DNA from 4 places in the Geobacillus zalihae genome. Region 4 is predicted to be linked to each of the others. Evidence: riboswitches for the same ligand, from Rfam matches in the RefSeq annotation. Region 4 holds a riboswitch; each other region holds the start of a gene.

Region 1 (5,956 bases), 430 kb from region 4:
TTGGCTGCGTCCATGGCGATGATGTAATCAAATTCTTCCAAGTCACGATGGTTCACTTGCCGGGCGCGGATGCCGGAGTAGTCGATCTTATTTTCCGTCAAAACCCTTCTTGTCCCCACATGCGGCGGCTCACCGACATGCCAGCTGCCTGTTCCCGCCGAATCAACGGCAATCAGACCGTCAAGCCCCCGCTCTTTCACCAAATGACGGAAGACCGCTTCCGCCATCGGCGAACGACAAATGTTTCCAAGACAAACAAACAGCACTTTAATCATCCAAACAGCCACCCCTCTCTCTATGTCCACGGTGCTTTCCACCGTTAGTTTTCCTTCATTTCTTTTCATCTAGCCCTTTTTGGCCCTAAAAGGACGGGGATGTCACGACAAAACAACTCCAGCGGGGGAGCGTGTGCGAATGGGCCAACAACTCTTGCGCGCGTTCACGACAACCATTTTGAAGAAAACGCGGTGTTTCACCAACCTTTTAGACTGGCACTATGCATGTGCACCTACATTTTACCACATCATCCGTTTTTCATCAGAAAAGCAAGCCATGCAATCTCTCCCCATTCTTCCTGCACCTATGGTACAATACATAGTAACTTGCCATGAAAGGAGTAAACGAATGGATTTATCAAAACGGTCGGCGGAAAACGTCGCCTACATGATCGAACAGTTGAAGCAAAAGTTGAAAGTGCTGAACTTGGATGCCATCAAGCCGTCCCATTTTTCCGAGGAATGGTACGATGAGTTGAGAGACATTTACGAGATGGTGATGAAACGCGAGACGTTCAGCCCAAGCGAAATGCAGGCGATTGTCGAAGAGCTCGGAAGCCTGCGCAAAAAATAACGCTCCCATCTGCTGTTAGGCAGGCAATGCAGCTGTTTCGTATAAAAACAATTCCTATCGAAAAACTATGATTGACATTATCGTCAATTGTGCTAAAATTTTAATCAATTAAATGACATGCGTTGCATACGTTGCTCGAGAGTGAGGGAGGAATGGGCTCAATGAACTCCGACAACCTGCCGCCTATAGCAAAGTGCCAATTCCAGCTAAAGAAGATCTTTAGTAAAATAAGGGGCTCCCTTTCTCCCGCTCTTTCTGATTCATGCAAGGAAGGATTTTTGCCGCCGAATTGCCGTTTGGCCGCTATATATCCGACTAATTACGTGGATTTTCTTTGATTTTGTGAGGAGGAGAAACCGATGCTCACGTATGATCAGTGGGAAACGGCGGAAAAACCGTCTTTTCCGTCCGATAATGAAACAAAAGGGGCGCTTGACGTCCTGGCCTGGGCGTATCGCGAATACGGCGATGAGATCGTATACGCGTGCAGCTTCGGCATCGAGGGGATTGTGCTGATTGATCTCATCTCTCGGGTCAAACCGAACGCCGAAATTGTCTTTTTGGATACCGGTCTGCATTTTCCAGAGACATACGATACGATCGCGAAAGTGAAAGAAAAATATCCGTCGCTTCGCATCGTGATGAAGCAGCCGCGCTTGACGTTGGAAGAACAGAAGGCGCAGTTTGGCGACGAGTTATGGAAACGCGACCCGAACAAATGCTGTGAGCTGCGCAAAGTCATTCCGCTGCGCGAGGTGCTGACCGGGGTGACGGCGTGGATTTCCGGCTTGCGCCGCGAGCAATCGCCGACGCGGCGGCATGTCGAGTACATTAACAAAGACGACAAGTTCCGTTCGATTAAAGTTTGTCCGCTCATTCACTGGACGTGGAAAGACGTTTGGAATTACGTGTATAAACACGGCCTTCCGTACAACGTGCTCCACGACCGCGGCTACCCGAGCATCGGTTGCGCCCCGTGCACCGCTCCGGCTACAGATCCGAACGACTTGCGCTCCGGGCGCTGGGCTGGCCAAGGAAAGACGGAATGCGGTCTCCATCTCGCCTAAGGAGAGAACATTGACATGCTCCTTGCCATTGCTTTGATCGCATCCTTTTTCTTCGCCATGAACATCGGGGCAAGCGGCGCGGCGGCCTCGATAGGCGTCGCTGATGAATCGGACGCCATTCCGAATCGTCAAGCTACTGTTTGACAGCGACGTCTATACGGTCATCGCCATCTTGAGCGTCTGCTTGGCGTCATTAGCCTAAAAAAAGAGCGCTTGCCTCATGAACATGGCAGCGGCATTTCACAACATCTATCAATCTAGGAGGTTATGAACATGAGCGTAAGCATCCCGCATGGCGGCACATTGATCAATCGTTGGAATCCGGACTATCCGCTTGATGAGGCGACCAAAACGATCGAGCTCTCCAAAGCCGAACTGAGCGACTTGGAGCTGATCGGAACGGGCGCCTACAGCCCCCTCACTGGTTTTTTAACGAAAACGGATTACGACGCGGTTGTTGAAACCATGCGTCTTTCTGACGGCACCGTCTGGAGCATTCCGATCACGCTCGCGGTAACAGAAGAAAAAGCGAAAGAGCTCGCCGTCGGCGATAAGGCGAAACTCGTTTATCGTGGCGACGTCTACGGCGTCATTGAGATTGCTGACATTTACCGCCCGGACAAAACGAAAGAAGCGAAGCTCGTTTATAAAACGGATGAACTTGCCCACCCAGGCGTGCGCAAACTGTTTGAAAAGCCGGATGTGTATGTCGGCGGGGAGATTACGCTTGTCAAACGGACCGACAAAGGCCAATTCGCCGCGTTTTATTTTGATCCAGCGGAAACGCGGAAAAAGTTTGCTGAGTTTGGCTGGAACACCGTTGTCGGCTTCCAAACGCGCAATCCGGTTCACCGCGCCCATGAATACATTCAAAAATGCGCGCTCGAGATCGTTGATGGCCTGTTTTTAAACCCACTCGTCGGCGAAACGAAAGCGGACGATATTCCGGCTGACATCCGGATGGAAAGCTATCAAGTGCTGCTGGAAAACTATTACCCGAAAGACCGCGTTTTCCTCGGCGTCTTCCAAGCTGCGATGCGCTATGCCGGTCCGCGTGAAGCCATTTTCCACGCAATGGTGCGCAAAAATTTCGGCTGCACGCACTTCATCGTCGGCCGCGACCACGCTGGTGTCGGCAATTATTACGGTACGTATGATGCGCAAAAAATCTTCTTGAACTTTACGGCTGAAGAGCTTGGCATTACGCCGCTCTTTTTCGAACATAGCTTTTACTGCACGAAATGCGAAGGGATGGCATCGACAAAAACGTGTCCGCATGACGCGAAATACCATGTCGTCCTTTCCGGCACGAAAGTTCGTGAAATGCTGCGCAACGGCCAAGTGCCGCCGAGCACGTTCAGCCGCCCGGAAGTGGCCGCCGTCTTGATCAAAGGGCTGCAAGAACGCGAAACGGTCGCCCCGTCAGCGCGCTAAAGGAGGATGGCGATGAGCACGAACATCGTTTGGCATCACACATCGGTCACAAAAGAAGATCGTCGCAAGCGCAACGGCCATCATAGCGCCATCCTTTGGTTCACCGGGCTGTCCGGCTCCGGCAAATCGACGGTGGCCAATGCCGTCTCCAGACGACTGTTTGAGCTCGGCATTCAGAATTATGTCTTAGACGGCGACAACATCCGGCACGGGCTCAATAAAGATCTCGGCTTTTCCGCCGCCGACCGGACGGAAAACATCCGCCGCATCGGCGAAGTGGCAAAGCTGTTTGTCGACAGCGGCCAGTTTGTGCTGACGGCGTTCATCTCGCCGTTTGCCGAAGACCGGGCGCTCGTCCGCCGCTTAGTCGAAGAAGACGAGTTTATCGAAATTTACGTCAACTGCCCGCTTGAAGAATGCGAAAAGCGCGATCCGAAAGGGCTGTATCAAAAAGCTCGCCGCGGGGAAATCCGTGAATTTACGGGCATCGACTCGCCGTACGAAGCGCCGGAAGCACCGGAGCTGACGATCGAAACACACCGTTATTCGGTTGACGAATGTGTCGAGCAAGTGCTCGCCTACCTGCGCGAGCGAGGAATGATCCCGGATGCGAAAACAGACTGATTCCCCCGTCCTCTGCCAAAAAAGAACGGGAGGTCATTTGACAAGGTCGTTTTCATCCCAAGGCAGACCATTTACAATAAAAGCAGCCGAGCATCCATGCCGTTTTCCGGCGGCTGGCTGAATCATGCACGAAGGGGCTGAAACAACGATGGGCAAAGTATATCTTGTCGGCGCCGGCCCCGGCGACCCGGAACTCATTACCGTCAAAGGATTAAAATGCATCCAGCAGGCGGATGTCATTTTGTACGACCGTCTCATCAATGAAGAGTTGCTTTCATATGCCAAGCCGGACGCCGAACTCATCTTTTGCGGCAAGCTGCCCGGCTTCCATGCCATGCAGCAGGAAACGATCAACCATGCGCTCGTCTGGCATGCCAAAAAAGGAAAAACGGTCGTCCGCTTAAAGGGCGGCGATCCGTTCGTGTTCGGGCGCGGCGGCGAAGAGGCCGAGGCGCTGGCCAAACATGGGATCGAATTTGAGATCGTTCCCGGCATCACCTCCGCCATCGCGGCGGCGGCTTACGCCGGCATCCCTGTCACCCATCGCGCGTTCAGCTCAAGCGTCGCCTTTGTCACCGGGCATCGGCGCGACGGAAGTCGTGACGAGATCAAATGGGAAAGCCTCGCCAAAGGCATCGATACGATCGCCATTTACATGGGGGTTCATCACTTGCCATACATTTGCGGCCAGCTGATGAAATACGGCAAAGCGCCGGAGACGCCGGCGGCGGTCATCGAATGGGGAACGACAACGGCTCAGCGCACCGTCACCGGCACACTCGCGACGATCGCCGGAATCGCCGCCAAAGAAAACATCCAAAATCCGAGCATGATCATGATCGGAGACGTCGTCCGGCTGCGGGCCAACATTCAATGGTTCGAACGGTTGCTTGCGTCATCGGCAGCCGCTGAGGCAACATCGTGAGGCGATGGCGATGGAAGCTGTTTTATATGTCAGCCACGGCAGCCGCATTGCCGCCGCGCGCCATGAAGCGGCGCGTTTCGTCGAACAGTGCCGGAGGGTCATCGATATTCCGATTCAAGAGCTATGCTTTGTCGAGCTCGCGGAACCGGACATTGTCACCGGCGTTGACCGTTGTGTCGCCCAAGGGGCGACACGCGTCATCGTCGTTCCGCTTCTCCTTCTTTCTGCAGGGCATGCCAAACACGATATTCCAGCGGCATTGGACATCGCGAGACGGCGCCATCCGTCCGTTGATATCCTCTGCGGCGCTCCGTTCGGCGTCCATGAAGCGATGATCGACATCGTGATCGACCGCATCAGCGAACAGTCCGCACCGCTTGACGGCGAATCGATGATCCTTCTTGTCGGCCGCGGCAGCAGTGATCCAGACACGAAGCGCGACATGTCCGCCATCGCTGCGCTTTTAAAAGAAAAAACGAACGTGCCGCACGTGGACGTTTGTTTTCTCGCTGCCATCCGCCCGACGCTTGATGAAGGGCTCCAACGGGCCCATGCATCGGCGTATCGGCGTGTGTTTGTCGTCCCGTACTTATTGTTTACCGGCGTCTTAATGAAAACGATCGAACGGAAGTTGCAGGGGTTCTCTGTTTCCGACAAAGAGTGGCATTTATGCTCTTACCTAGGCGATCACCCGCGGCTTGTGCTGCTCATTCAACAACAAGTATTATCGCTATCATCCGTAAAAAAAGGAGCTTGAACCATCAAGCTCCTCTTTTCATGTACTTTCCGCCTCATCTATTATATGATGGAAACAGAACAACCGTGATGAAGGAGGACTCATCGGCGTGAAAAGAGTTCATGTCATCGTGGAAGGGCGCGTGCAAGGCGTCGGGTTTCGATACTTCGTCCAACACGAAGCGCTAAAACGGCAGCTGACCGGTTGGGTGAAAAACAATGATGACGGAACAGTGGAAATGGAAGTTCAGGGGGATGAAAGCGCCCTTCAACTCTTTTTGGACACCATTGAAGCCGGAACGATGTTTGCCAAAGTCGCCCG
Region 2 (5,956 bases), 390 kb from region 4:
CCCCTTATCACTTCTTTGGCGTCGAGGTGCCGATCGCAGGCGCCGCGGGCGACCAGCAGGCGGCCTTGTTCGGCCAGGCGTGCTTTCGGGAAGGGATGGCGAAAAATACGTACGGCACGGGCTGCTTTATGCTGATGAATACGGGGGAAAAAGCGGTGCAATCGAAACACGGGCTGCTCACAACAATCGCCTGGGGGATTGACGGCAAGGTCGAATACGCCCTTGAAGGCAGCATTTTCGTCGCCGGCTCGGCCATTCAATGGCTGCGCGACGGCTTGCGGATGATCAAAACAGCGGCGGACAGCGAAGCGTACGCTGAAAAAGTCGAGTCGACTGACGGGGTGTATGTCGTCCCGGCGTTCGTCGGTCTTGGCACGCCGTATTGGGACAGCGAGGTGCGCGGGGCGGTGTTTGGCCTCACGCGCGGCACGACGAAAGAGCATTTCATCCGGGCCACCTTGGAATCGCTCGCCTACCAGACAAAAGATGTGCTCGCCGCCATGGAAGCCGATTCTGGCATCTCGCTGACCACGCTGCGCGTTGACGGCGGGGCGGTGAAAAACAATTTCCTTATGCAGTTCCAGAGTGATTTGCTTGCCGTTCCGGTCGAACGTCCGGTTGTGAATGAAACGACGGCCTTGGGTGCGGCGTATTTGGCTGGGTTGGCGGTCGGCTACTGGAACAGCCGAGATGACATCGCCGCCCAATGGCAGCTCGAGCGCCGGTTTGAGCCGAAGATGGATGATGACAAGCGAACGATGCTCTACGATGGCTGGAAAAAAGCGGTGCGGGCGGCGATGGCGTTTAAATGATGGAAAAACGCGGATGTCTCGTCATGGGCATCTGCGTTTTTGCGTTTTGGCTTGCACGTTACGGGGCGGAAAAAATGAAACAGCATCGCCCTCCTCTGTTTGTCGAGTAAAGGCGATTTTTTTCGATGCGCATTCAACAAAGCAAAAAAAGCTGAGCGTTTGAAACATTAATATAGTCAAACAAATTTATGTTCTAAATAATCATATATGATAAGGATCAAATTACAAAAAATGTTGAAGCAAGTTGAATCATCTCATGCTTCCGGCTTTATCGGGCGCGCTCATCAACACGGTCGTCACCATTCAATATTTGCGAAGCGAAATCATTGATACGAAAGTGAAAGATTTCGTGAAAACAGCGCGCGCCAAGGGCGTTCCAGAACGCCAGATTTACTGGCGGCACATTTTGCGCAATTCGTTTTTGCCGATCGCAGCGTTTTTAGGCTATGAAATTACGGGTCTCATCGGCGGTTCCGTGTTTTTAGAGTCCATTTACAGTTATCCAGGGCTTGGACAACTGTTTTTGCAGTCGATTATGCAGCGCGACTACAGCGTCGTAACGGCGCTTGTGATGATTTCCGGGGTCGCGACGCTTGTGGGGACCTTGCTTTCTGACATTATTTTAAGTGCGGTCGATCCGCGCATTCGCATTGAGTAAGGGAGGGGCGTGGAATATGAAAATTGAGGTGAACCGTCCTGCTCCAGTTGAAATAGCCTGTGAGAAAAGCCCTTCCGCTCTTTCGATTATGTGGCGGGAGCTCGTCCGCGATCGGCTGGCTCTTGTTTCGCTCATTATATTGTCCGTCATTTTGCTGATTGTCTACGGCGCTTCCATTTTTTTAGACCAAGAGGAAATTGTAAAGGTAGACTTTTTGGCCATTTATTCACCGCCATCGGCGGAACATTGGCTTGGCACCGATTATGGCGGCCGCGATGTGTTCGGCCAGCTGATCATTGGAGCCCGCAATTCCTTTACGATCGGCCTGGCGATTACGCTAATCACAGGTGCGATCGGCCTTGTGGTGGGGCTTGTGGCCGGCTATTTCGGCGGCTGGATCGACAACGTCATCATGCGCATCATCGATTTTATTCTTGTCTTGCCGTTTTTAATGTTGGTGATCGTCTTTGTAGCCATCGTCCCGAAATACAATGTGGCGACGTTCATTTTGATTATGAGCGCGTTTTTATGGACGGGCAAAGCCCGGCTCATTCGCGCCAAGACGCTTGCCGAGCGGGAATTGGACTATGTCAGCGCATCCAAGACGCTCGGGACGCCGGATTGGAAAATCATTTTGTTTCAAATTTTGCCGAACTTAAGCTCCATTATCATCGTCAATTTGACGTTGAACTTAGCTGGCAACATCGGCATTGAGTCAGGTCTTACATACCTGGGGTTCGGGCTGCCGGAAAGCACGCCAAGCCTTGGGACGCTGGTCAGCTATGCGACCAATCCCGATGTGCTGCAAAACAAATGGTGGGTATGGCTGCCTGCATCATTGCTCATTTTGGTGATGATGCTGTGCATAAATTTCATCGGCCAAGCGGTGACATACTCCCACCACCTACGCTTCGCTTAGAGGTGGGGGCTTCTCGGGTAATCCCATCTCATGATGGGAAGTTGACCGAGCGATCCCCGTGTGCCCCACGGTTCGAGGACAAGTTAGACGATCGCCAATCGTTTCATGCCCTCACGTTTGATATTGATGGCCGCATTGACGTCCCTGTCGCTCTCGAATCCACATTCACAGCGGAATGTACGCTCAGAAAGCGATAGAGACTCCTTGACTCGACCGCAGCACGAACACGTTTTGGACGAGGGGAACCATTTGTCGATTTTGATCAGCTTCTTCCCCTGTTCGGCCAACTTGTACTGAAGGAAAGAGGTGAACATGCCCCAGCCGTTGTCATGAACGCGTTGACCGAAATGGAGGGCTTGGGACATTCCCTTCATGTTGAGGTCTTCGATGACCACGCAATCATACCGTTTCGCTAATTTGTGCGACTCCTTATGCAGAAAGTCTTTTCGTTGGTTCGCAATTTTCTCATGCAGCTTCGCTACTTTCAGACGCTGTTTGTGCCAACGATTCGAGCCTTTCTTTTTACGAGACCATTTACGCTGTTCTTTCGCTAATGTTTCCAATGCTTTGCGATAGAATCGAGGATAATTGGCTCTCTTACCCTCGCTATCGACATACAACGTACTCATGGAAAAATCAAGCCCAACAACCGTTTGCACTTCTTTTAGGGCAGGTTGATGTTCGTACTCTGTGAGAATAGAAATATAGTATTTTCCTGTTTTGGTTTTCGTGATCGTACAAGACTTGATGATATGGTGGGCAGGAATCTCCCGATGTTGCTTGAGCTTGATCCATTTCAGTTTGGGCAGCTTGATATAGCCATCTGAAAGCTTGATGTTGCCATTTACCATATTTGTGGTGTACGACTGTTTCGCCTTGCGGTTTTTGAACTTGGGAAATCCAGCGCGGCCAGAAAAGAAGTGTTGAAATGCTTTCTGCAAATTCAATTGGGCGTTTGCCAGCGCAAGGCTGTCCACTTCTTTTAGCCAAGGAAACTCCTTTTTGTACTTGGCAGGGGTCGGAAATGTTTGCTGTTTCAAGGATTCTTGATCGTCCTTGAACTTTTCATACATTTGTATGCGTTCTTCAAGCATTTTGTTGTAAACGAAACGGACACAGCCGAAGGTTTTGGCGAGCCGTTGTTCTTGTTCTTTTGTTGGGTATAGACGGAACTGATAGGCTTTGTTTGCCATATCGACACCACATCACTTCATACCTTGATTTTCGATATATTTTTTCTAAAACTGATTGTATCATAACACACAAAAAAAGAGACAACTTTAGGCTATACCTAACCAAAATTCATCTCCCACTTTCACTTCGTTTCGAAGTGGGAGACTTCTTTCGGAAAGATGTTAAACTCGGTCATTGGGATGCGAAAAAGCAAGAAAATGTGATGGACAATCCGAAATTCCAGAACAAAAAGCTGCGCCAAGCCATGGCGTACGCCATCAACAACCAAGAAGTGGCTGATCACTTGTACCACGGCTTGCGCTTCCCGGCGACCACGCTGATCCCGCCGTCGTTCCCGGGATACCATGACAGCTCGATCAAAGGGTACACGTATAATCCGGAAAAAGCAAAACAGCTGCTTGATGAGGCCGGCTATAAAGATGTGGACGGCGACGGCTTGCGCGAAGATCCGAACGGCAAAAAGTTTACGATCAACTTTTTGGCGATGAGCGGCGGCGATATTGCCGAGCCGTTGGCGAAGTTTTACATGCAATGCTGGAAAGACGTTGGCTTGGATGTCCAATTGGTGGACGGCCGTCTGGCGGAGTTCAACTCGTTCTATGACATGGTTGAAAAAGATGACCCGAAAGTGGATGTTTACGCTGCCGCTTGGGCAACGGGAACGGACGTCGACCCGTACGGTCTGTACGGCCGCAACGTCATGTTCAACTACTCGCGTTGGGTGAACGAGAAAAATGATGAGCTGCTGGAAAAAGGCCATTCCGAGCAGGCGTTTGACAAGGAGTATCGCCGGAAAATTTACAGCGAGTGGCAAAAGCTAATGAACGAAGAAGTGCCGGTCATCCCAACGTTGTATCGTTCCGCCATCTATGCGGTCAACAACCGTGTCGCCAACTTTACGGTTGACCCGAGCTCGAAGCTGACGTGGAAAGATGTCGGCGTCACGTCCGAGCAACCAGAAGTGGCGGAATAAACAAAAAAGCGATTGCTTCTATGGGATTCGATATGGTAACATGAAAGACAAATGATCATACGTCTTATCAAGAGTGGGCGAGAGAACGGGCTTGATGACCCCACAGCAACCTGCCGCCGGCAAGGTGCTAACACCCGCAAAGCGGTCTCGCTTTGGATGATAAGAACGGCTGCCCCCTTTCGCATCATTCCGAGGCGAAAGGGGTTTTTGTCGATAGGGGGTGAAGGGGGAAATAGTGAAGAGGGACATGTCGATCCGAGCTTGCATGGCCGCTCATCTCCGTGCCGCTGCGTTCGCCGTTCATGTCATGCGCTGCGTGCAGGCGGAGCTGATTCGGTTTGACCCTGAAGCGGCGGTTTATGTCGACCGCGGGGGCGGATATACCCACTTGTATGGGAAAGCGCAAGGGACAACCTTTTCAGTGTTGTTGACCGACAGCGAGGCGGACGAATGGAAGGCGGACGGACCGTACGCCCTTGATCGCTACATATGGACAGAGCTTGGGAAAAAAGGGGTTTTTCCAATGCGGATGACGCCGTATTTACAAGCTGTATGGTTAATGGAGTCATAGAAAGGAAGAGGACGAATGGCAGTCAAAAAATTTGAGCATGTCGGCATTCAAGTGAAGGACATCGAGACATCGAAAGCGTTTTATCAAAACGTCGTCGGCCTGGAGCTGCTCGACGAAATGATTCATACGAACGGAACGATGAAATTGGCGTTTTTAGGGATTGACGGCTCGATCGTCGTCGAGCTGATCGAAGGATACAACCCGGATTTGCCGACGGAAGGAAAAGTGCACCACGTGGCGTTTACGGTCGAAGGCATCGAGCAGGAAAAAGAACGGCTTCAGTCGCTCGGCGTCCCGCTAGTGTGGGATGAAATTACAACGCTCCCAAACGGGGCGAAATACTTATTTTTCCTTGGCCCGGACGGCGAATGGATCGAGTTTTACGAGCCGGCGCAATGAACGAAGGGGAAGGCGGCCATCGGTATGGCCGCCTTTTGCCGTGCAAGAAGGAAAATAGGGAGTGCACCGCGTATAGGTAAAGGGGAGAGGAGGAGAACAGATGGAGCCGCAAGTTATCCACGCCATTCAAGACGACTACCCGGATGAATTTGCCTGGTGCTATGGCTGCGGACGGCTGAATGAGCAAGGCCATCATTTCCGCACCGGCTGGGACGGAGACAAAACGGTGACCGTCTATACGCCGCGCCCGGAACATACGGCGATCCCTGGGTTTGTGTACGGCGGGCTGATCGCCTCGCTCATCGACTGCCATGGCACCGGGTCGGCGGCGCTCGCCTTGCATCGGAAAAACGGCCATGAGCCGGGAAGCGGGGAAACGCCGCCGCGCTTTGTCACCGCGTCGCTTCACGTCGACTTTGTCAAGCCGACG
Region 3 (5,956 bases), 1.5 Mb from region 4:
TGATAAAACGCGCTCTTTGTCGCGCCCCCAAGCAAGGGGGCGAAGGAAAGCGGATGGATTTTCAACAATTTCCTAAAGGCGAATGGATATACTGAAGCAATGGAAGCCTCCCCCTTATTCTTGTGCAGAGTCTATTTTTTATTACCACAACTTCCCTTGTTTGTCAAGGATTTGTTCGGCATCGGAATGAAAAAATCCTCCCGATTTTCGTGGGAAGGAGGCGAAATGGGAGGCCCAAAGCAACGGAAAGAAATAAAAAACAGCCGGACAGGGAATACCCTGTCCGGCCGTGTTCTTGTTACACGAGCGGTCCGCCGAGTTTTTCGATGGACGGATCGATGTGGGCGAATTTTTGGAAGTTGGCGCGGAATTTTTGCGCCAGCTCTTTTGCTTTTTGTTCGTATGCTTGTTTGTCGGCCCATGTGTTTTGCGGCTGCAGGACGTCATCCGGCACGCCGGGGACGCGGGTTGGGATGGCGAGGCCGAAAATCGGATCTTTGACTGTTTCGACGTTGTCGAGCTCCCCTTCGACGGCGGCTTGCACCATCGCCCGGGTGTAGGCGAGCTTCATGCGGCTGCCGACGCCGTACGCCCCCCCTGTCCAACCGGTGTTGACCAAAAAGACGCGGACGTTGTGTTCGGCGATTTTTTGCCCGAGCATTTCCGCGTATTCGACGGCCGGGCGCGGCAAAAACGGTGCGCCAAAGCACGTTGAGAACGTTGCTTCCGGTTCGGTGACGCCGCGTTCGGTGCCGGCGAGCTTGCTTGTGTAGCCGCTTAAGAAATGGTACATCGCTTGTTCGCGCGTCAGCTTGCTGATCGGCGGCAGGACGCCGAACGCATCAGCCGTCAAAAACACGATCGTGGACGGATGGCCGGCGACGCTCGGGTCGATGATGTTTTGGATCGCCTGAAGCGGGTAGGCGGCGCGCGTGTTTTCCGTCAGCGTGCCGTCGTCGTAATTCGGCACCCGCGTCGCGTCATCGAGGACGACGTTTTCGAGCACCGCGCCGAAGCCGATGGCGTCAAAAATTTGCGGCTCTTTCTCGCGCGATAGGTTGATGCATTTCGCATAGCAGCCGCCTTCGATGTTGAAAATACCGCGGCTTGACCAGCCGTGTTCATCATCGCCGATCAAGCGGCGGTTCGGGTCGGTCGAGAGCGTCGTTTTTCCCGTTCCCGACAAGCCGAAAAAGAGGGCGACGTCGCCTTCCTGGCCGACGTTGGCCGAGCAGTGCATCGGCAGGATGCCTTGTTCCGGCAGCAAATAGTTCATCACCGAGAAAATCGATTTTTTCATTTCGCCGGCATACTCGGTGCCGCCGATCAACACGGTGCGCCGTTCAAACGAGATGATGATGAACGCTTCCGAGCGCGTGCCGTCGACTTTCGGGTCGGCTTTAAAGTTCGGCGCGCAAATGACGGTGAATTGCGGCTCATGCACGGCGAGCTCTTCGGCGTTCGGCCGAATGAACAGCTGATGGACGAACAAGTTGTGCCAGGCGAATTCGTTGACGACTTGAATCGGCAGCCGGTATTTCGGATCGGCGCCGGCAAAGCCTTTAAACACGAACAGTTCATCTTTCTTCATTAAATAGTCGAGCACTTTGTCGTACAGTTTATCAAACGTCTCCGGAGACATCGGCTGGTTGACCGCTCCCCAGTCGATCGTTTGCTTCGTTGACGGTTCTTCGACGATGTATTTGTCTTTCGGCGACCGCCCTGTGTACTTGCCGGTCGTGACCGCGACGGCTCCGGTGTGCGTCAGCCGTCCTTCGTTCCGCTGCAGGACTTTCTCGACGAGCTCGGCGACGGACAGTTGATGATGCACGTACGGTTTTTGCAGCAATACATCAAGCTTATTCGTCATGTTTGCGATCCCCATATTCAAAACCTGCCTTCTTTTTGAAATCACTCTTGAAAATAGTATAACACATTTTTATTAATAGTCCATACTAATTGTGTGGGTTTTTCAAACTTTATTTTGCCCAATGTGTCGATTTCCTTGAGGAAAGAATTTTCTCGGCTGGAAATGATAAAAAATGAATTTTGATAGTTGACTTTGCCGATTCCATTGCGATAAGATAAGTCATTGAACGGATACTCTTATCCCGAGCCGGTGGAGGGACAGGCCCGATGAAGCCCAGCAACCGTCACAACTGTACATGTGTGAAATGGTGCTAACCTGTGGCAAGGCGCAGTCCTTGAACGATAAGAGTGAAAGGAAGCAATACGATTGCCATGACCTTTCCTCAGCCGTTACAGGAAAGGTTTTTTATATTGCGAAGGGAAAAAGGGAAATGAGTTCCGTGTTGCCACATTATGCCAAGAGGAGGAAACAAACCGAATGTCAGCCAAACGCCGCTTGTTTACTTCAGAGTCTGTGACGGAAGGACATCCGGATAAAATTTGCGACCAAATTTCTGACGCCATTTTGGATGCCATTTTGGAAAAAGATCCGAACGCCCGCGTCGCCTGCGAAACGAGCGTCACGACCGGGCTGGTGCTCGTGAGCGGGGAAATCACGACATCAACATACGTGGACATTCCGCGCATCGTCCGCGATACGGTCCGGGAGATCGGCTACACGCGCGCCAAATACGGATTTGACGCCGATACGTGCGCGGTGCTGACGTCGATTGACGAACAATCGCCGGACATTGCGATGGGGGTGAACCGGGCGCTTGAGGCGCGCGAAGGTCAGATGACTGACGAGGAAATTGAAGCGATTGGCGCCGGCGACCAAGGATTGATGTTTGGGTTCGCCTGCAATGAGACGGAAGAATTGATGCCGTTGCCGATTTCGCTTGCGCACCGCTTGGCGCGCCGATTGGCGGAAGTGCGCAAAACGGATGTCTTGCCGTACTTGCGGCCGGACGGGAAAACGCAAGTGACGATCGAATACGATGAAAACGGCAAACCGGTGCGCGTCGATACGATCGTCGTTTCCGCGCAGCACCATCCGGAAATTACGCAAGAGCAAATCGAGCGCGACATTAAAGAACAGGTCATCAAGCCGGTCGTGCCCGCAGAGCTGCTTGATGAGAACACGAAATACTTCATCAACCCGACAGGACGGTTTGTCATCGGCGGTCCGCAAGGGGATGCTGGGTTGACGGGGCGCAAAATCATCGTCGATACGTACGGCGGCTACGCCCGCCACGGCGGCGGCGCGTTCTCGGGCAAAGATCCGACGAAAGTCGACCGCTCGGCGGCGTATGCGGCCCGCTATGTCGCGAAAAACATCGTCGCGGCAGGACTGGCCGACAAATGCGAAGTGCAGCTTGCCTACGCGATCGGCGTCGCCCGCCCAGTTTCGATTTCGATCGATACGTTCGGCACCGGCAAAGTGTCGGAAGACATTTTGATTGAGGTCGTGCGCAACAACTTCGATCTCCGCCCGGCGGGCATCATCAAAATGCTCGACCTTCGCCGCCCGATTTACAAACAGACGGCTGCTTACGGCCATTTTGGGCGTACGGACATCGACCTGCCGTGGGAGCGCACCGACAAAGCCGCCTTGTTGAAAGAACAAGCGCTGGCGTTGGCGGACAAGTGATGAAAGAAAAAGAGCTGCCTGATCACGGCAGCTCTTTTTTGTTGGCGCACGATGTCCGCTGTTGCTGCAGCGCTTTGTAATACTGCCCTTTCTCGACATATTCGCGGCGTATGCGCTCCATTTCACGGATGTCGTCTTCCGTCAGTTCGCGGACGACTTTCGCCGGCCGGCCGAGGGCGAGCGTGTTGGGCGGAATTTTTTTGCCCGGCGGCACTAAACTGCCGGCGCCGATAAACGCGCCTTCCCCGATTTCCGCGCGGTCCAAAATGATCGAGCCCATGCCGATGAGCGCGTTTTTGCGAACGATGGCGCTGTGCAAAATGACTTGATGGCCGACTGTTACACCGTCTTCAATGATAAGCGGATTGTTTGGACTTTGATGCAAAATTGAGTTATCTTGAATATTGACCCGGTTGCCAATCACCGTTGGCGCCACATCGCCGCGAATGACGGTATTGAACCAAATGCTCGTCTCTTCGCCGATCACGACATCGCCGGTGATCGTCACATAGTCGGCGATAAAGGCGGAGGCGGCAATTTGCGGCGTTTTGCCTTTGTATGGGTAAATCATGGGCGTTCGTTCCTTTCTGCTGCAAAATCGATCGTTCACCATGTATTGTACAACGCTGCGTCCAAATCGCCAACGAAAGTGAGCGCGCCTGATCGGGATTGGTGAAAAACGTTTCGTTTCGCCCGATGAGTGGTTGGGATCGGGAAAGAAGATCCGATTTCACAAAGCTTCTCAACGTGAGAAGAACCGTTGTTGAGCGGTTTTTTCATTCCATCGCCAACCCTTTTATGGTTTGCCCCGGCCGCATTGATGGCAATACTGGAAGACGAGATCGCAGGCTGTTCAGACGCGAAACGATTTTGGTTGCTGATAAGATGGAAATGCTAGGAGACGAGACCATGGTGTTTGCACCTGAGGTGAGCCGATTGAACATTCCGAAAAACCCCATCGCCTTGATGAAAATGGTGTATCGTGACGTGCTTCCGCTTGTCCACCGCGAGCTTGCCTATTGGCGGCGCCAGGCCGAGCGCATTCCCGACCCGGAATTGCGGCGCCAGGCCTTGGCGAGCATCGCTTCGAAAACGTTCCATTGCGAAGGCGGCTCCATTTTGGCGCTCTTGGCCGGAGAAAACATGGAGGATTGCATCCGCTTTATCGTGGCTTACCAGACGATCAGCGATTATTTGGATAATTTGTGCGACCGCAGCACTTCGCTCGATCCGCTCGACTTTCGCGCCTTGCACGATTCGATGCCGGACGCTTTGACGATCGGCGCGGAGCCGTCGAACTATTACCGCCATCGCCGCGAACAGGAAGACGGCGGCTATTTGCCGGCGCTCGTCCGCACGTGCCAAGAGGTGCTCGAGACGGTGCGCCATTATGAGACGATCGCCCCATTTTTGCATGAATTGGCCGGATATTATTGCGACTTGCAAGTGCATAAACATGTCGAAGCGAGCGATCGGGTGCCGCGGCTGGAGAAATGGTTCGCGCAATACAAAGACGCCTTGCCGCCGATGGAATGGTATGAGTTTTCCGCCTGCTCCGGTTCGACGCTCGGCATTTTCTGCCTCGTCGCCTATGCGTTTGGCGAATCGCTGCCGCCGGAGATGGCGAGACAAGTGCGCGACGGTTATTTTCCGTACATTCAAGGACTGCACATTTTGCTTGACTATTTGATCGACCAGGAGGAAGACCGGGACGGCGGCGATTTAAACTTTTGCTTTTACTATCCGAATGAAACGGTGATGCTTGAGCGGCTTTGCCATTTCATCGAAGAGGCCGACCGCCATGTCGGCGCCCTTCCGCACGGCGAGTTTCACCGCCTTATTCACCGAGGGCTTCTTGGGTTGTATTTGTCGGATGCCAAGGTGAAAAAGCAGCGCGGGCTGCGCCGGCTGGCGCGCCGGCTCGTCCGCGCCGGCGGGGCGGCGTCGCAGTTTTTCTATTGGAACGGAAAAGCATACCGCTTTTGGCAGGAGCGGCAAAAACGGCTGTTCTTTTCATAAGGGCGGCCGTTTGCTTGTATTGGCAAGAGCAGTGGTTCGTCGGCGGATCGGACGGAATCAGGCGCCCCCATCCGCCCGATTCTCGAGCGCGAGCAAAAACGGCGGGTTGTTTTGCCGATTGATGAATTCGTATTTCAAGGCATGGACGCGCCGTTGATCAAGAGAACGGACGTAATCAAGGAGCGCGTCGCGTTCGCGCTTTCCTTCCGGATGGCCGTGGTAGACGACAAGAACGATGACGCCGCCCGGCTTCATGACGGAAAGCAACTGGCGGACCGCTTCGATCGTCGATTCCGGCTGGGTGACGATTTGCTTATTGCCGCCCGGCAAATAGCCGAGGTTGAACACCGCGCCGGCGATGCGCCCGTGTACATCGGC
Region 4 (5,956 bases):
CCCGTCAAGCGAGAACAAGCCTGGCTCGTTTCCCGGCTGCAAATACAAATGTTCATCCATCAATTGGAACAGGTGAAGCTTGCTGTATTCGCCGACGATTTGGCCATGACGGTCGGCCACGATCATCGTGTTTGTCACGCCGGCGGCTGTTTTTTTGGCGACCGAACCAGCGACGAAATGGACGCCGTACGTTTGCGCCAATCGGGAAGCGAGCGCCTTCGCCCGTTCGGCGCCTTCGTCGGCAATTTCATCCAGGCGCGTCAAATCGTAGCCGGTCGTCCATAACTCTGGCAGCACGATGATATTCGCGCCGTCCTTGACGGCCGATTCAATGGCGCTTTCCGCGCGCCGTTCGTTTTCGTTCGGGTCGCCAAACGCAATATCAAGCTGGAGGCAGGCGATGCGGATCGTCATGAGTTTTCACCTCGAAAAAATTTTGCTTTACATTTTGCTTTTTACGATATATGATGTTGCACTAGAATTTCAAGAATTTTTGAGAAGGTGTGGACGATGACGATCGAATTTCCCTTTTCCGAACTGCTTGAACAGCTGCCGAAGCAGTTTTTCGCCTCGCTCGTGGCGAAAGTCGGTGCGAAGATCAAGGCGGGTTATGATGTGATCAACTTAGGGCAGGGCAATCCGGATCAGCCGACGCCGGCGCACATTGTCGAAGCGATGCAGAAGGCAGCCGCGAACCCAAAATACCATAAATATTCGCCGTTTCAAGGCTACTCGTTTTTGAAAGAAGCCGTAGCGGCGTTTTACGCGCGCGAGTACGGGGTGACGATCGACCCGGCCCGCGAGGTCGCCATCTTGTTCGGCGGCAAAGCCGGGCTTGTCGAGCTGCCGCTTTGCCTCGTCAACCCGGGCGATGTGGTGCTTGTCCCGGACCCGGGCTATCCGGACTATTGGTCGGGGATCGCGCTTGCCCGCGCGCGGATGGAGATGATGCCGCTTTCTTCGGAAAACGGATTCTTACCGGATTACGAAGCCATTCCGGAGTCGGTCGCCGACCGAGCGAAGCTCATGTTTTTAAACTATCCGAACAATCCGACCGGTGCGACGGCGACAAAGGAATTTTTCGCGGAGACGGTGGCGTTTGCCGCCAAGCACGGCATTGCCGTCGTGCACGATTTCGCTTATGGGGCGATCGGCTTTGACGGCCGGAAACCGGTCAGCTTCCTGGAAGCCGATGGGGCGAAAGACGTCGGCGTCGAAATTTATACGTTTTCGAAAACATACAATATGGCCGGCTGGCGTGTGGCGTTTGCCGTCGGCAACGAGCGGATCATTCGGGCGCTTGAGCTTTTGCAGGATCATTTGTATGTCAGCTTGTTCGGCGCCATCCAAGAAGCGGCCGCCGCGGCGCTCCTTGGTCCGCAAGATTGTGTCACGGAGTTGGTCGCATTGTATGAGGCGCGCCGCAATGCGTTCATCGCTGCGCTCTGCGAGATCGGTTGGGAAGCGCCGGCGCCATATGGGTCGTTTTTCGCCTGGCTTCCGCTGCCAAAAGGCATATCATCCGCTGAGTTTGCCGACATGCTGCTTGAGCGGGCGCATGTCGCCGTCGCCCCAGGCATCGGGTTCGGCGAGCACGGCGAAGGGTATGTGCGCGTCGGCCTCTTGACCGATGAAGCGCGGCTTCGCGAAGCAGCGGAGCGGATCGGCCGCCTTGGATTGTTCGAAAAAAATTTTTGAAAAATGATTGACAACGCCAATCGGCGATGTCATAATTCAAAGTAAATTTGCCAATTGTTTGACAAGTGCATAAACGAGCAGGCTTTCTTATCAAGAGCAGGCGGAGGGACGAGCCCAATGAAGCCCGGCAACCGGCTTGGCGCGCGCCAAGCACGGTGCTAATTCTTGCAGCGGAAACGCTGAGAGATAAGAAGAGCGCCATGACTGAATGACGCCTCTTCTTAGGAAGGGGCTTTTTTATTTCGCCATATATTGAAAGAGGGATGGACGATGAGTGCAGTCATTGCGACGTATTTGCTTCATGACGAGAAAGACATTCGCAAAAAGGCCGAAGGGATCGCGCTCGGCTTGACGGTCGGCACATGGACCGACTTGCCGCAGCTGGAGCAAGACCAGCTCCGCAAGCATAAAGGGGAAGTCGTTGCGGTCGAGGAGCTTGAGGAAAGCGACCGGACGAATGCGTACTTCGGCAAGCGGCTGAAGCGGGCGATCGTCAAAATCGCCTATCCGACGGTGAACTTCAGCGCCGATTTGCCAGCATTGTTGGTGACGACGTTCGGCAAGCTGTCGCTGGACGGGGAAGTGCGGCTGCTTGATTTGGAACTTCCAGAGGAGTGGAAACGGAAGTTCCCGGGACCGCGCTTTGGCATCGCCGGCATTCGCGAAAAGGTCGGAGTGTACGACCGCCCGCTGTTGATGAGCATTTTCAAAGGCATCGTCGGCCGCGATTTGGCGTATTTGACATCAGAGTTGAAAAAGCAAGCGCTTGGCGGCGTTGACTTGGTCAAAGATGACGAAATTTTGTTTGACAGCGATCGTCTGCCATTTGCGAAGCGCATTACAGAAGGCAAAGCGGCGCTCGAAGAGGTGTACGAACAAACAGGCAAGCGGACGCTGTACGCCGTCAACTTGACCGGCAAAACGTTTGAGCTGAAAGAGAAGGCGAGACGAGCCGCCGAGCTTGGTGCTGATGTGCTGTTGTTCAACGTGTTCGCCTATGGATTGGACGTCCTGCAAGGGCTGCGGGAAGATGAAGAGATTTCCGTCCCGATTATGGCCCACCCGGCGTTCAGCGGCGCCATCACGCCGTCGGAGTTTTACGGCGTCGCCCCGTCGCTCTTGCTTGGAAAACTTTTGCGTCTTGCCGGCGCCGATTTTGTGTTGTTCCCGTCTCCGTATGGCAGCGTCGCTTTGGAGCGCGGGCAGGCGCTTGGCATCGCCCAAGCGCTGACCGATGAACAAGAGCCGTTTGCCCGAGCGTTTCCAGTGCCCTCGGCCGGCATCCATCCGGGCTTGGTGCCGCTTCTTGTCCGCGATTTCGGCCGTGACAGCATCGTCAACGCCGGCGGCGGCATTCACGGCCACCCGGACGGGGCGATCGGCGGCGGAAAGGCGTTTCGCGCTGCCATCGACGCGGCGCTGGCCGGCCGTCCGCTCCGTGAAGCGGCGAAAGACAACGAGGCGCTGCAAAAGGCGATCGACCGCTGGGGCGCCATTGAGGTGGAAGCATGACGAAACAGCTCGTTCTCTTTTGTGATTTTGACGGCACCATTACGGAAAACGACAACATTATCGCCATTATGAAACAGTTCGCCCCGCCGGAGTGGGAGGCGTTAAAGGACGACATTCTCGCCCAGCGCATCTCCGTTCAGGAAGGCGTCGGAAAAATGTTTTCACTTCTTCCGTCGGCGCTGAAAGAGGAGATTGTTGACTTTTTGCTTAGCACCGCCCGTTTGCGCGAAGGGTTCCGTGAGTTTGTCGCGTGGACGAAAGAGCAAAGCATCCCGCTCTATATCGTGAGCGGCGGCATCGACTTTTTCGTCTACCCACTGCTTGAAGGGCTGATTGAGCCGGAGCGCATTTTTTGCAACGGCTCTGACTTCAGCGGTGAGACGATCCGCATCACATGGCCGCATGCATGCGACAGCCAGTGCCAAAACGGCTGCGGCTGCTGCAAGCCGTCGCTATTGCGCAGGCTCGCCCGCCCCGACGGGTATCACGTCGTCATCGGCGATTCGATCACCGACTTGGCGGTGGCAAGACAAGCCGATTATGTGCTGGCGCGCGATTTTCTGCTTGAAAAATGTCAAGAGCTTGACCTGCCGCACGCGCCATTTGCGACGTTTTTTGACGTGATGGATGCGTTGCAGCGAATGGAGGTGATCGTATGAGCATCGTCGTGAAAAAGTGGAACGAGCTTGCGGAAGTGAAAGCCGAGCTCGCCGCCCGCGATTGGTTTTTCGCAACAAGCGGCAATTTGTCGATCAAAGTGACGGACGACCCGTTGACGTTTTTGGTGACAGCGAGCGGCAAGGATAAGCGGAAGCAAACGGATGAGGACTTCTTGCTCGTTGACGCCGCCGGCCGACCAGCGGAGAAAACACATTTAAAGCCATCAGCGGAGACGCTGCTGCATGTGGAAATTTACAATCGCACAAACGCCGGTTGCGTTTTGCATGTTCACACGGTCGACAATAATATCATTTCCGATGTGTACGCAGCCAACGGAGAGGCGGTCTTTTCCGGGCAAGAAATCATTAAGGCGTTCGGCATTTGGGAAGAAAATGCCGAAGTGCGCATTCCGATCATTGGCAATGACGCCGACATCCCGACGTTGGCTCAACAGTTTTCGTCATATATTCATGGCGATGCGGGCGCCGTGTTGATCCACAACCACGGCATTACCGTCTGGGGACGAACGGCGTTTGAAGCGAAAAAACATTTGGAAGCGTGGGAGTTTTTGTTCAGCTGGCAGGTGAAGCGGCTGCTTTTGCAACGGGCCGGCCTGCCGGTTGGTTAATATACATCTTTTAGAAGGGGGATTTTGACATGGCCGTCATCAAAGTGAGAAAAACGGGCCAAGTGATTGAAGGAGAAGACAATGTGCGCGCGTTTTTGAACAGTCAAGGGGTGTTGTATGAACATTGGGACATCACGAAACTGCCGGAGCATTTGCGTGACAAATACGTACTCACGGATGAAGAGAAAAATGAAATTTTGGCGACGTTCAAAGATGAAATTGAAGATTTGGCGGCGCGCCGCGGCTACAAAACATGGGATATCGTCGCTCTGTCCGATGCGACGCCGAACTTGGATGAACTGCTGAAAAAATTTGAACAAGTGCACATCCATACGGAAGACGAAGTGCGCGCCATTACAGCCGGCCATGGCATTTTCATCATCAAAGGCGACAAAGAAACCGGTTATTTTGACGTCGAGCTGGAAGCCGGCGATGTCATTTCTGTGCCGGAAGGGAATCCGCACTACTTTACGCTCATGGACGACCGCCAAGTCGTAGCCGTCCGTCTGTTCATCGACCCGTCCGGCTGGGTCGCCCATCCGTATGAAGAAAAAGAAGAGGCCGTCCAATAATGAGAACACCCCGCTGCCAGGCAAGGCAGCGGGGTGTTTCGTTCTGTATGGAGAGGAGCGCCTGTCTCGATGACGGAAGGGGGGATCGCTAAAACGATTCGGTTAACAAAATCATAAACAAAATGCCGATAATAAACGCGTACGTCGAGATCCGTTCGTTGCCGTCGCCATGACTTTCGGGAATGAGTTCTTTGTAAATGATAAACAGCATCGCCCCGGCGGCAAACGCCAACCCGTATGGAACGAGGCCGCGGAAGAGAGAGGTTAAATAAAAGCCGAGCAAAGACGTCACAATTTCGACCGCGCCGGTTAACGTGGCAATGACAAACGCTTTAAAGCGGCCAATCTGCTGATTGACTAAAAACAAGGCGACCAAAAATCCTTCCGGCGCGTTTTGCAAGCCGATGGCCAATGCGATCAAATTGCCGATTTGCGAAGCGCCGTCTGAGGCGTAGCTCACCCCGACTGACAGCCCTTCGGGGAGATTGTGCATCGCAATGGCGGCGATGATGAGCATCGCCTTTTCGTCGAATTGCAAGCCGCTTTTCGTATGCTCCAAGTCGATATGGGGGACGGTCATCTCAAGCAACGTTAACACGAGCACCCCCGCCGCCAATCCGATGGCGAGCGCCTCAAAACCGCCGGACCGCAGGGCCTCGGGAATAAGACTTGTCATCGAGGCCGCCATCATAATGCCGGCTGAAAACGCGAGGAGCACATCGCGCCAGCGGTGGGTGAGCGATTTGGCCATAAACAAAATCGGCACAGCGCCAAGTCCGGTCGATAAGGCGGACAGCACACTGCCGGTCAATACCCCGTTCATCCAATTCCCCCTTCATCAGCCTTTATTTTTTCATATGCGCCGTTTCCACAAATGTGACAATCG

What was found. Region 4 has a riboswitch for S-adenosylmethionine ahead of mtnW (2,3-diketo-5-methylthiopentyl-1-phosphate enolase). Riboswitches for the same ligand answer to the same signal wherever they lie in the genome.
Region 1: another riboswitch for S-adenosylmethionine. It lies ahead of QWV57_RS02290 (phosphoadenylyl-sulfate reductase); the one in region 4 lies ahead of mtnW (2,3-diketo-5-methylthiopentyl-1-phosphate enolase).
Region 2: another riboswitch for S-adenosylmethionine. It lies ahead of QWV57_RS06535 (hypothetical protein); the one in region 4 lies ahead of mtnW (2,3-diketo-5-methylthiopentyl-1-phosphate enolase).
Region 3: another riboswitch for S-adenosylmethionine. It lies ahead of metK (methionine adenosyltransferase); the one in region 4 lies ahead of mtnW (2,3-diketo-5-methylthiopentyl-1-phosphate enolase).

The regions. Positions count from the first base shown of each region.
Region 1 is NZ_CP129217.1:450,368-456,323, reverse strand. It holds gene QWV57_RS02300 (low molecular weight protein-tyrosine-phosphatase) at 1-275, opposite strand, end outside; gene QWV57_RS02295 (DUF1128 domain-containing protein) at 625-849, shown strand; SAM riboswitch class I at 979-1,083, shown strand; gene QWV57_RS02290 (phosphoadenylyl-sulfate reductase) at 1,209-1,916, shown strand; gene sat (sulfate adenylyltransferase) at 2,190-3,350, shown strand; gene cysC (adenylyl-sulfate kinase) at 3,363-3,974, shown strand; gene cobA (uroporphyrinogen-III C-methyltransferase) at 4,123-4,899, shown strand; gene QWV57_RS02270 (sirohydrochlorin chelatase) at 4,910-5,656, shown strand; gene QWV57_RS02265 (acylphosphatase) at 5,745-5,956, shown strand, end outside.
Region 2 is NZ_CP129217.1:1,262,634-1,268,589, forward strand. It holds gene glpK (glycerol kinase GlpK) at 1-812, shown strand, start outside; partial or broken gene QWV57_RS06515 (ABC transporter permease) at 1,051-1,470, shown strand; gene QWV57_RS06520 (ABC transporter permease) at 1,487-2,389, shown strand; gene QWV57_RS06525 (RNA-guided endonuclease InsQ/TnpB family protein) at 2,473-3,582, opposite strand; partial or broken gene QWV57_RS06530 (ABC transporter substrate-binding protein) at 3,747-4,556, shown strand; SAM riboswitch class I at 4,618-4,722, shown strand; gene QWV57_RS06535 (hypothetical protein) at 4,804-5,127, shown strand; gene QWV57_RS06540 (VOC family protein) at 5,143-5,526, shown strand; gene QWV57_RS06545 (PaaI family thioesterase) at 5,627-5,956, shown strand, end outside.
Region 3 is NZ_CP129217.1:2,876,838-2,882,793, reverse strand. It holds gene pckA (phosphoenolpyruvate carboxykinase (ATP)) at 299-1,885, opposite strand; SAM riboswitch class I at 2,104-2,218, shown strand; gene metK (methionine adenosyltransferase) at 2,348-3,559, shown strand; gene QWV57_RS14495 (gamma carbonic anhydrase) at 3,582-4,130, opposite strand; gene QWV57_RS14490 (tetraprenyl-beta-curcumene synthase) at 4,469-5,578, shown strand; gene mnmM (tRNA 5-(aminomethyl)-2-thiouridylate-methyltransferase MnmM) at 5,636-5,956, opposite strand, start outside.
Region 4 is NZ_CP129217.1:875,678-881,633, forward strand. It holds gene QWV57_RS04545 (carbon-nitrogen family hydrolase) at 1-414, opposite strand, end outside; gene QWV57_RS04550 (pyridoxal phosphate-dependent aminotransferase) at 511-1,698, shown strand; SAM riboswitch class I at 1,783-1,891, shown strand; gene mtnW (2,3-diketo-5-methylthiopentyl-1-phosphate enolase) at 1,969-3,210, shown strand; gene mtnX (2-hydroxy-3-keto-5-methylthiopentenyl-1-phosphate phosphatase) at 3,207-3,869, shown strand; gene QWV57_RS04565 (methylthioribulose 1-phosphate dehydratase) at 3,866-4,498, shown strand; gene QWV57_RS04570 (1,2-dihydroxy-3-keto-5-methylthiopentene dioxygenase) at 4,528-5,070, shown strand; gene QWV57_RS04575 (ZIP family metal transporter) at 5,159-5,893, opposite strand.